One region of the Paramixta manurensis genome, then DNA from elsewhere that is predicted to be linked to it. Evidence: predicted binding sites of a transcription regulator. Region 1 holds the regulator's gene; each other region holds the start of a gene.
What was found. Region 1 encodes PurR, which represses purine synthesis genes. Its sites were predicted from a motif close to CANGCAAACGTTTGCNTG; they were not measured.
Positions count from the first base shown of each region.

Region 2: the regulator PurR is predicted to act here: its motif matches at 1,549-1,566, upstream of pyrC (dihydroorotase).
Region 3: the regulator PurR is predicted to act here: its motif matches at 1,346-1,363, upstream of galS (HTH-type transcriptional regulator GalS).

Region 1 is NZ_CP054212.1:2,197,109-2,200,271, forward strand. Features, by position in the region: gene punR (DNA-binding transcriptional activator PunR) at 1-875, shown strand, start outside; gene purR (HTH-type transcriptional repressor PurR) at 926-1,951, opposite strand; gene cydH (cytochrome bd-I oxidase subunit CydH) at 2,238-2,327, shown strand; gene PMPD1_RS10695 (aldo/keto reductase) at 2,587-3,163, shown strand, end outside.
Region 2 is NZ_CP054212.1:1,874,903-1,878,065, forward strand. Features, by position in the region: gene dinI (DNA damage-inducible protein I) at 95-340, opposite strand; gene pyrC (dihydroorotase) at 431-1,480, opposite strand; gene PMPD1_RS09160 (lipoprotein) at 1,652-2,215, opposite strand; gene grxB (glutaredoxin 2) at 2,392-3,039, opposite strand.
Region 3 is NZ_CP054212.1:3,042,215-3,045,377, forward strand. Features, by position in the region: gene galS (HTH-type transcriptional regulator GalS) at 191-1,231, opposite strand; gene yeiB (DUF418 domain-containing protein YeiB) at 1,393-2,553, opposite strand; gene folE (GTP cyclohydrolase I FolE) at 2,624-3,163, opposite strand, start outside.

The DNA.
Region 1 (3,163 bases):
GTACTGGCAGTTTTACCGCAGCGGCAAATGAGCTTCATCGCGTTCCCTCCGCCGTCAGTTATACGGTACGGCAACTGGAGGAGTGGTTGGCGGTAAGCTTGTTTGAGCGGCGGCATCGCGATGTGGTTCTGACCGATGCCGGCGCGCTATTTATTCGCGAAAGCCGTGGTGTTATCAAAAAAATGCTTGCCACGCGGCGTCAGTGTCAGCAGGTAGCTAATGGCTGGCGAGGTCAGTTGAGCATTGCGGTCGATAGGATTGTAAAACCACAGCGAACGCGTCAACTGGTGTTGGATTTTTACCGCCACTTCCCGGATATGGAACTGCTGGTTTCACCGGAAGTCTTTAATGGGGTTTGGGATGCGCTGGCAGATGGGCGAGTTGAAGTGGCTATTGGGGCAACTCAGGCCATTCCGGTCGGTGGCCGTTTCGCCTTCCGCGACATGGGCACCCTGAACTGGCGTTGCGTGGTAAGCGCCACACACCCATTAGCCAGCTATCGCGATGTGCTGGATGATGAAGTCATTCGCGCCTGGCCATCACTGGTACTGGAGGACACCTCACGCGCCTTACCGCGACGAACCACTTGGACGTTGGACAATCAGCGGCGTCTGGTGGTACCGGATTGGGAAACCGGGTTCGATTGCTTACAGGCCGGGCTTTGCGTCGGGATGGTGCCCGGGCACTTCGCCGCGCCGTGGTTAGCCGCGGGGCATTTGCATGAGCTAAATCTGGCGACACGTTTTCCCGACAGCCCCTGCTGCGTGAGTTGGATCGAGCAGGATACGTCTCCGGCGCTGACATGGTTATTGAGCTATCTTGGCACCGGAGAGACGTTGAATGAGGAGTGGTTACGTGAAGAGAAGGGAACCTAACGCCCATCGCGTCGTGTTGCGGACAGCGGCGCTGCCCGCAGCATTAAGCGTTACCGCCGGTAATCAAGGAACGGGCCATCGGCAACCGAGCGGCGCTCGACCAGATGGGGATGAACTTCAATAGTTTGCGGCTCTTCGCGTTTGTTGATAATACGGTCAAGCAGCATATCGAAAGCGGTTTCGCCTAACTGCTCTTTAGGCTGGTGTACGGTGGTCAATGCTGGCGCGAAATAACGCGCGTTGCGCACGTTGTCATACCCGATCACCGAAATATCCTGTGGGACGCGTAACCCCAGTTCATCGGCGGCGCAAATCGCGCCCATCGCCATAATATCGCCGCCGCAAAATACAGCTGTAGGCCGCTGTTTTTGCGAGAGAATCTGTTGCATAGCTTGGTAGCCTGATTCTGGCTCAAAATCGCCCTGAACAATCCATTCGTTGCGCACCGGGATATTCTCTTCAGCCAATGCTTTCAGAAAGCCGGCGTGACGACCGCCGCCGGTATTTCGCTCCATCTGGCCGGGAATCGCCCCAATATCACGGTGACCACGCTCAATAAGATAGCGACCTGCCAAATAGCCGCCTTCAAAAGCGTTATCCAGCACCGTATCGGTAAAGTCGCCGCGTGATTCGCCCCAATCCATCACCACCATCGGAATAGAACGGTTTTCTTCCAGCATTTTTAATAAATCGTTCGGATATTCCGAACACATTACCAGCAACCCGTCGACGCGTTTTTGCGCCATCATTGACAGGTAGGCCTGCTGTTTTTGCAAATCGTTATGCGCATTGCCAAGGATGAGAGTGTAGCCACGCTCAAAACAGCGGTTTTCGACCGCCTCAATAATTTCGGCAAAATAGGGCGCTTCGCTTGAGGTGGCCAACAGGCCGATCGACTTAGTGTGATTAACCTTAAGGCTGCGTGCGACCGCGCTCGGCGAATAGTGCAGCGCTTTAATCGCATCCTGCACCGCTTCCCGCGTCTCTTCGGCTACGAAACGGGTTTTATTGATGACATGTGAAACGGTGGTGGTCGAAACCCCGGCGCGTTTCGCCACATCTTTAATTGTTGCCATTAAAATGGTACTCCTGGTTTATCGCAACTGGCTGATAAACTGAATGTTAATCGTTTGCGTCAATTTAGCTTTTCGACCCGGCGTTATTCATGTTTTAGGGTGGCTTTCTGAGTCATATCAGGAAGGTGGAACACCGGGAACAGGCAGCCAACAACCGAATGCGACGGTTGTTGCGCAACGGAAAAACGAAATTCTATCAAGGCTGTGAGCATAAGACGAGATTTTTACCGGCAACTGTGCGAAAATCTATTCAATTACCCTTTGTAAGGTCTTTCAGGAGCGAAACATGTCAACCGATCTAAAGTTTTCATTGTTTACAACCGTCGCTGCTTTACTGGTGATTGTGGCTTTTAGCCTGACGGCGGTTATGCACTAAGCTGGCGAAAATAAAAAATCATTGATGAGCTGCACGCCAAATGTTGGGCATCCAACAAAGTAAGGTGCAGTTTTTTTATGTGCCGACACGCCCCTCGCTGCAGGCATCTTTGAACTATCACGCATAAGAAATGAACGCACACGCCTTCTTCGCTGATTAAGGACGACATACCCTGTCTGTTCCGGTTGGAAGCGATCACTCGCCCTCGACTTACCGGCAGCTCATTGGCTGCATTCTCTAACCTGAACAGGAGCAATCAATGCCTCTCAATCACTTTGTCACACTTGGACGTTCCGGATTGCGCGTTAGCCCATATTGTCTGGGAACCATGACGTTCGGTGAAGACTTCGGCTGGGGAGCCAGCCCCGAAGAGTCGTTCGCTATGCTTGATGAATATCTGGCGCGTGGAGGAAACTTCGTGGATACCGCCAATATTTATACTGCCGGTCATTCTGAGCAAATTATCGGAGATTACCTTACCCAAAATCGCGTTCGGCGCGATGCGTTGGTACTTAGCACTAAGTTCTATTGCAACCTGCACCCGGGCGATCCGAACGGCGGCGGGGCGGGGCGCAAAGCGCTTATCCAACAATGCGAAGCCTCTTTGAAACGGCTCCAGTGCGACTATATCGATATCTATTGGTTGCACAACTGGGATCGAACCGCGCCCATTGAGGAGACACTACGCGGTCTCGACGATCTGGTTACCGCCGGTAAAATTCGTTATGTCGGCTTCTCAGACATTCCCGCCTGGAAAACGGCCGAAGCGCAGATGTTTGCTCAATTTCGGGGATGGGCGCCGATTATTGCGCTCCAGCTTGAGTATTCGCTGCTAG
Region 2 (3,163 bases), 320 kb from region 1:
AAATTATTAGGGTATGGGTTCTGGTTACTGAGGTAAGGAAAAGCGATAAAAAAGCCGGACGCGATATCCGGCAAACAACGGCACAACAGAGTGGTTAACCAGTAATAAACCAGTCATCAGCGCTTTCCCAGGTTTCCTGCAAAATTTCGCTGATCCGATCTTTTTCCTCTTTGCCCGACCCCATAACCGTCAAATTATTGGCGCTGGCATAGCGGACCGACACATGGTTTTGCGTTTCGGGATAATGGTGATTAATTCGTTTTTCCAGCTCGCTGGTGAGCGCTTCAAGCGCGCCTTGAGGGAGTTGAGTAGTTTTTGCGACAGTAACTTCGACACGCATAAAAGCCTCCGAAAAGTATACTGTATATAAATACAGTATACTCGATGCGAAAGCAATAAAAAGATGGGAAGCCAACGCTTCCCGAAAGGATTAGGCGGTAGCAACTTGCCAGTTGAGGGTTTCCCCGGCGAGGAAGGGCACCAGCGTTTCTTCGCCAATACGAATACTCTCTTCTACCGTCCACGGGGTTCGAACTAACTTCAGCGTGCCCTGATTGAGCGGCAGCCCATAGAAACGCGGGCCGTTTTCTGAACAGAAAGCTTCAAAGTGCTGTAGCGCGTTCATCTCTTCAAATACCGTGGCATAGGCGGGCAGGGCGGTCGGCGCATTGAACACGCCCGCGCAGCCGCAACTGGCTTCTTTACGATGGCGTAAATGCGGCGCGGTATCGGTTCCGAGAAAGAAACGCGGGTTACCGCTGGCGATAACTTGGCGTAACGCCTCCTGGTGCACATTACGTTTGAGGATCGGTAAGCAATATAAATGGGGGCGTACGCCGCCGACCAACATATGGTTACGGTTGAACATCAAATGCTGTGGCGTGATGGTAGCGGCAATATAACGATTGCCCTCCTGCACGTAAGCGGCGGCCTCTTTGGTGGTGATATGCTCGAAAACGACTTTAAGCTCCGGGAACTGCTGGCGTAGCGGTGTCATCACCGTTTCGATAAAACGCGCCTCACGATCGAAAATATCAATATGTGCATCGGTGACTTCGCCATGAATCAATAATGGCATCCCGATTTTTTGCATCCGCTCCAACACGTGGGCGATGGCTGCAATATTGGTAACGCCGTGGCTAGAGTTAGTCGTGGCATGGGCTGGGTACAGTTTTGCCGCCGTGAACACCCCTTCATTAAAACCTTTTTCGACTTCGTTCGGATCGAGCGAATCGGTCAGATAGCAGGTCATTAACGGCTGAAAGTCATGCTCCGCCGGAACGGCGGACAGAATACGCTCGCGATACGCGCGCGCCGCCTCGACGCTGGTGACTGGCGGTACCAAATTAGGCATCACAATCGCACGACCGCATACCGCGCTGGTATAAGGCGCCACGGTTTGCAACATGTCATCGTCGCGCAGATGGATATGCCAGTCGTCAGGGCGGCGAATAATAAGTTCTTGAGGGCGTGCAGTCATGTTTAAGGCTCCGGCTAAGAAGAAAAGATCACATGGCGGATTTCAGCCGGGGACTAAGCATAAGGATAAAGGCAACCGATTGCACTTGGTTTATGTGGTTAGAAGAAAAAAAGCGTGAGCAGGGCGGCTCACGCTTTTGGCTGGTGGCTGGACCGAAACCGGCAGCGATGATTAATCGGTAAATGGAATCACTAACTCGCCGGGCTTCACTTCCAGCCCTTTGGCGAATTTCTTCGCTAACGATTCGGCTTTACTGCGATCGGAACTTAAAACGTAGGCCGGTTTACGATCAAAGTAGCTTTTTAGTGACTGGTTAAGATATGGCGTCACTGATTTCATGATCGACTGCATTTTTTCCGGCTGTACGTCCGCGTCGACAATTTCCAGATCTTTGAGATAAATGGCGCCCTTGTCTTTATCAAACCACGGTTGCGCCTTCATTTTAAGTTTCATGGTGGCTTGTTGCGGGCCGAAAAGTGAAGTTATATTGACGTCAGCATCGCCGGAAAGTGTGACTTTGTTCGGCTCTTCACGGCCAATTTGGCTACTTAAATTGCTCAATACAATGTGCGCATTAACTAAGCCCGATACGCCAATATCTTTTTCATAATTATTATGTTTTTGCAGCGCCTTGTTAATGTCCTGCTCGTTAACGGTGTACTGAGTGAGTTGGTTACAGCCGACCAATAAGCCAGCAAAAATAAGGGCTGCCAGCCCGAGAAATGCCTTCTTCATTCAAATCCTCAATAATTTTATTCACACAAACGGTCCTGTTTCAGCATGATAGCTTGCCTTAGCGCGTCGTCAGAGTCACCAGGATATCACTGAAAGGGGGGCGAAAAAGGCAAGGAAATGTGTCGGTAAACGGAAGTGGGTTAAATGGGCGGCGAGTGTTAGCGCCGCCCCGCTGATTAAATAGCAATTGAAGAGAGCAGGTTAACTTGGGTTTGTTTAGCCATATTGTCCCGATACTCTGCCACGCGGCTGGGATATTCAACGCCGGCAACCAGCGTAAGGGAACGCAGTAAGGGGAACAGATGAATATCGTCTTCCGACAGTTCGCCATTGACCGCGTTCGGTTTGACGATGAACTTATCCAGATCGCGCAGATCCTGGCTAATTTTCTTCACCAGACCCGGCGCATGTTGCTTCAGCTCAGCGAAACTGCCGACATTTGCCTCTTTTTTGTCCTTAAAATAACGGCGTGCTTCAGGGGTGGCGAATTCAGCAAAAGCGGCTTCGGCAATACGCGGCAGCAACAATTTATTCACGTAGCCATTCACCTGACGTAGCCAGTCACTGATGGCCGGATTGGTTTTGCCGGTGATCAAAGGCTCACCATCTTGCTTATCGATAAAACGAACAATATCCATACTCTCAGGCATACAACTGCCATCCTCTTTTTGCAGAATGGGAGCTATCTTCTGACCGATTAATTTTTTTGGCGTTTCTTCGTCATCGTTAAGCAGGACAACCAGTTCGACCGGCAGATTTTTTAAGCCGAAAATCATGCGTGCTTTAACGCAGAATGGACAATGATCGTAGATGTAAAGTTTCACCGGATCTTCTCCTTACTCACGTGGATAGCGGCCCTTGCCGCCATTAATATTTTGAATGTATTAGGGAAGTATGGAAGAGAATAGGGCGAAGGGCAAACCGCGTCGGCGGCATAAGCGGCTTGCC
Region 3 (3,163 bases), 850 kb from region 1:
TAACACAAATCCTGACTTCCGTGTTGGGTAATGCTTCCAGACAGCGAGGGCGAACTGTTTCGCAGTTGTGTGGTAACGCGCCAGACGGGGAAGATGGTGCGTTACATTATGTTTCACCCTTGGTACGACGCTGTCATCATAGAGAGCGTGATGTTAATTAACTGTGAATTTACTCACAGATTGAAAACGGTTACATCGGTAAATCGGTTGAATTAGTGACCGGCTCCACACTTTGTTTCCCGGCGACCGAGTGACGCCGAACCAGCGTCGGCATAAAACAGTGTTGGGCGCTGGCATCTAACTGCCCTGCCGCACCTTTTAACGCCAGCTCAGTTGCCAATTTTGCCATCGAAACAATAGGATAACGCACGGTAGTCAATTGTGGATCGGTATAGCGCGACGCGGGAATATCATCAAATCCCACCACCGAGCAGTGCTGCGGAACCAGGATACCGTTATCTTTTAATGCGGTGAGCGCCCCGACCGCCATCCCGTCGTTATAAGCCAGTATCGCGGTAAGATGCAGGTTACGCCCCAGCAGTTCTACCATCGCCGCTTCGCCGCCTTGCATATCGGGTTCACCGCTGGCGACCCAGACTTCCGGCGGCACGATGCCCTGCTCGGCCAATGCCATTAACCAGCCTTCGCGCCGCTGCTCAACATCCTCAATCGGGTGGCTGGAACTCAAATAACCGATGCGCTGATGGCCGTACTGCTGCAACATACGGGTTGCCATTAGTGCCCCGCTGACGTTATCAAGACAGACACAGCGGTGCGCATAGCCGGGAATAATACGGTTGATGAGAACCATGCCTGGCACCTGTTCCATAAAACCGGCCAGTTCCCGATCGGAAAGCGTTTTTGCATGAACAATCAACGCACTACAACGCTGACGAATTAACACTTCAATCGCATGACGCTCTTTTTCTTCCTGATGCCAGGAGTTGCTGATTAAGACATGTTTTTGCAGGCGCTGCGCTACCGTATCGACCGCTTTAACCAATGCGCCGAAAAAGGGGTCGGAGACATCCATCACCACCACACCAATGGTATCGCTCACTTGGGTGGCTAACGCCTGCGCGTTGGCATTTGGCCGATAGCCCAGAGATTCAACCGCCTGTAATACCGCATCACGCGTTTCTTGCGTTACCGCATTGCTGTGATTTAACACACGCGATACCGTCGCGACCGACACCCCCGCCTGACGCGCAACGTCACGGATGGTAATCATGGGCGCATCCTGGTGAAAAAAGTGAAAAATTGCATAGCGTACCTGACACATGAAGCGTTTCTGGCGGCTATTCTGTCAGGGGTTGCCCTTCGGCTGCGTGAATCTCGTCACACTCATGAAAACGGTTACATACAATTCTGCAACCTTTGTGATGGCCGTCATTATCCTGGCAGAGAGTTTTTCGGCGATTGTCCGGCGCCGAGTGCGGTTAATTTGCGCCACACCCACTCCATCGGCCCCAGGCGGAAATAACGCAGCCAGAGCACGGAAAATATCAGGTTAATGACCCAGATCGCCGGGACCAGCGCCAAAAGCTGCAACCGGTCCAACTGCATAAACAGGTTAAAACGGTAAAAGAGCGTGCTGCAAATTAGCGTCTGTAGCAGGTAGTTACTTAATGCCATCCGCCCGGCGCAACAAATTGCCCGGGTTATTTTCAGCCTGGCTAATTGTGACCAAAAGCCAAAACAGAGTGCGGCGTAACCAAGACTTTGTAACGGTGCCGCTAAGTCACGCGGCGCCTGTAGAAAGAAGCCACACCAGCGAAATGCCCACTGCACTTGCCATTGTATGACGATTGAGGGAATTTGGATGACCGCGCTAAGCAGCAATAACAGCGCGGCCATACGGCGATAGTGACGTTGGCTAAAAGCGCCCCGCAGCCAGCCGTTACGCATTAACGCGCCGCCCATCATCATTAAACCGGCCAGTTGCCAGCCATACTGCGCGCCGAGCGCTAACAGCGAAGAGGAGAGAGACTGTAGACGGTTATGCACCGCTTCCCACCCTCCGGCTGGCTTCCACAACGCTTCGTATTGCACTTCCGCCGCGCCTGGCAGCCATGAATGACTCGGCTCCGGCGACGAAATCAGGCCGAAGACCACCAGCACCGCCACGCCGATCAGGTACAGCAATGCGCCGGTTTTAAACAAGGTACGAGTTGAAGGAACATCGCGGATTAATCGCCACGCAATCAGGCCAATAATGCCGTAATCCAGCAAAATATCGCCTTCCCAGAAAAACACTGCGTGGATAAAACCGAATAATGTGAGCCAGGTAAGCCGCGCCCGCAGCCAGGCTTTACCGCGCGGCTGCAACATCTGTAATCCGGCGCCGAACAACAGCGCAAACAACGTGAGAAATTTGACCTGCGCGAACAGATCTAACAGCGCCCAGGTCCAGCGATCGCTAACGGAGGGCGGCCCGTTCCAGGCAGGATTAAGATAAGCCGCAGAGGGAAGCGCAAAGCCGACAATATTGAGCAGTAAAATGCCCAAAATAGCCAAACCGCGGATGAAATCCAGCGTGATATTGCGTGGCATGACGCGCTTTCCTGTCCGCATTTATCCGGGTGAATGGCCCCACCATACAGTGAGGCACATCAGGCATTGATTAGTTGTGGCGTACCGCGCGCAGGAACTCCTGACGGGTATTCTGGCTCGACTTGAACAAACCACCAAGCGACGTCGTGGTCGTCGCGCTGGTTGCATCGCGAATGCCGCGCGCTTTCACGCAATAGTGAACCGCATCAATCGAAACCGCCACATTGTTGGTACCAAGTAGCGTTTGCAAAGCAATCAGCACCTGCTGCGTCAAACGTTCCTGTACCTGCGGGCGCTGGGCGAAGAACTGTACAATGCGGTTAATCTTCGACAAACCAATCACTTTATCTTTGGGGATATAGGCCACGGTCGCCTTACCATCAATAATCACGAAGTGATGTTCACAGGTACTGGTCAGGGTAATATCACGTACCGTGACCATTTCATCCACCTTCATTTTATTTTCAATCAAGGTGATTTTCGGGAAGTTCGCGTAATCCAGCCCGGAAAAAACTTCATCCACATACATTTTTGCAATGCGATGCGGCGTCTCAACCAGACTGTCATCTTCGAGATCAAGATTCAGCAACTGCATGATTTCGGTCATATG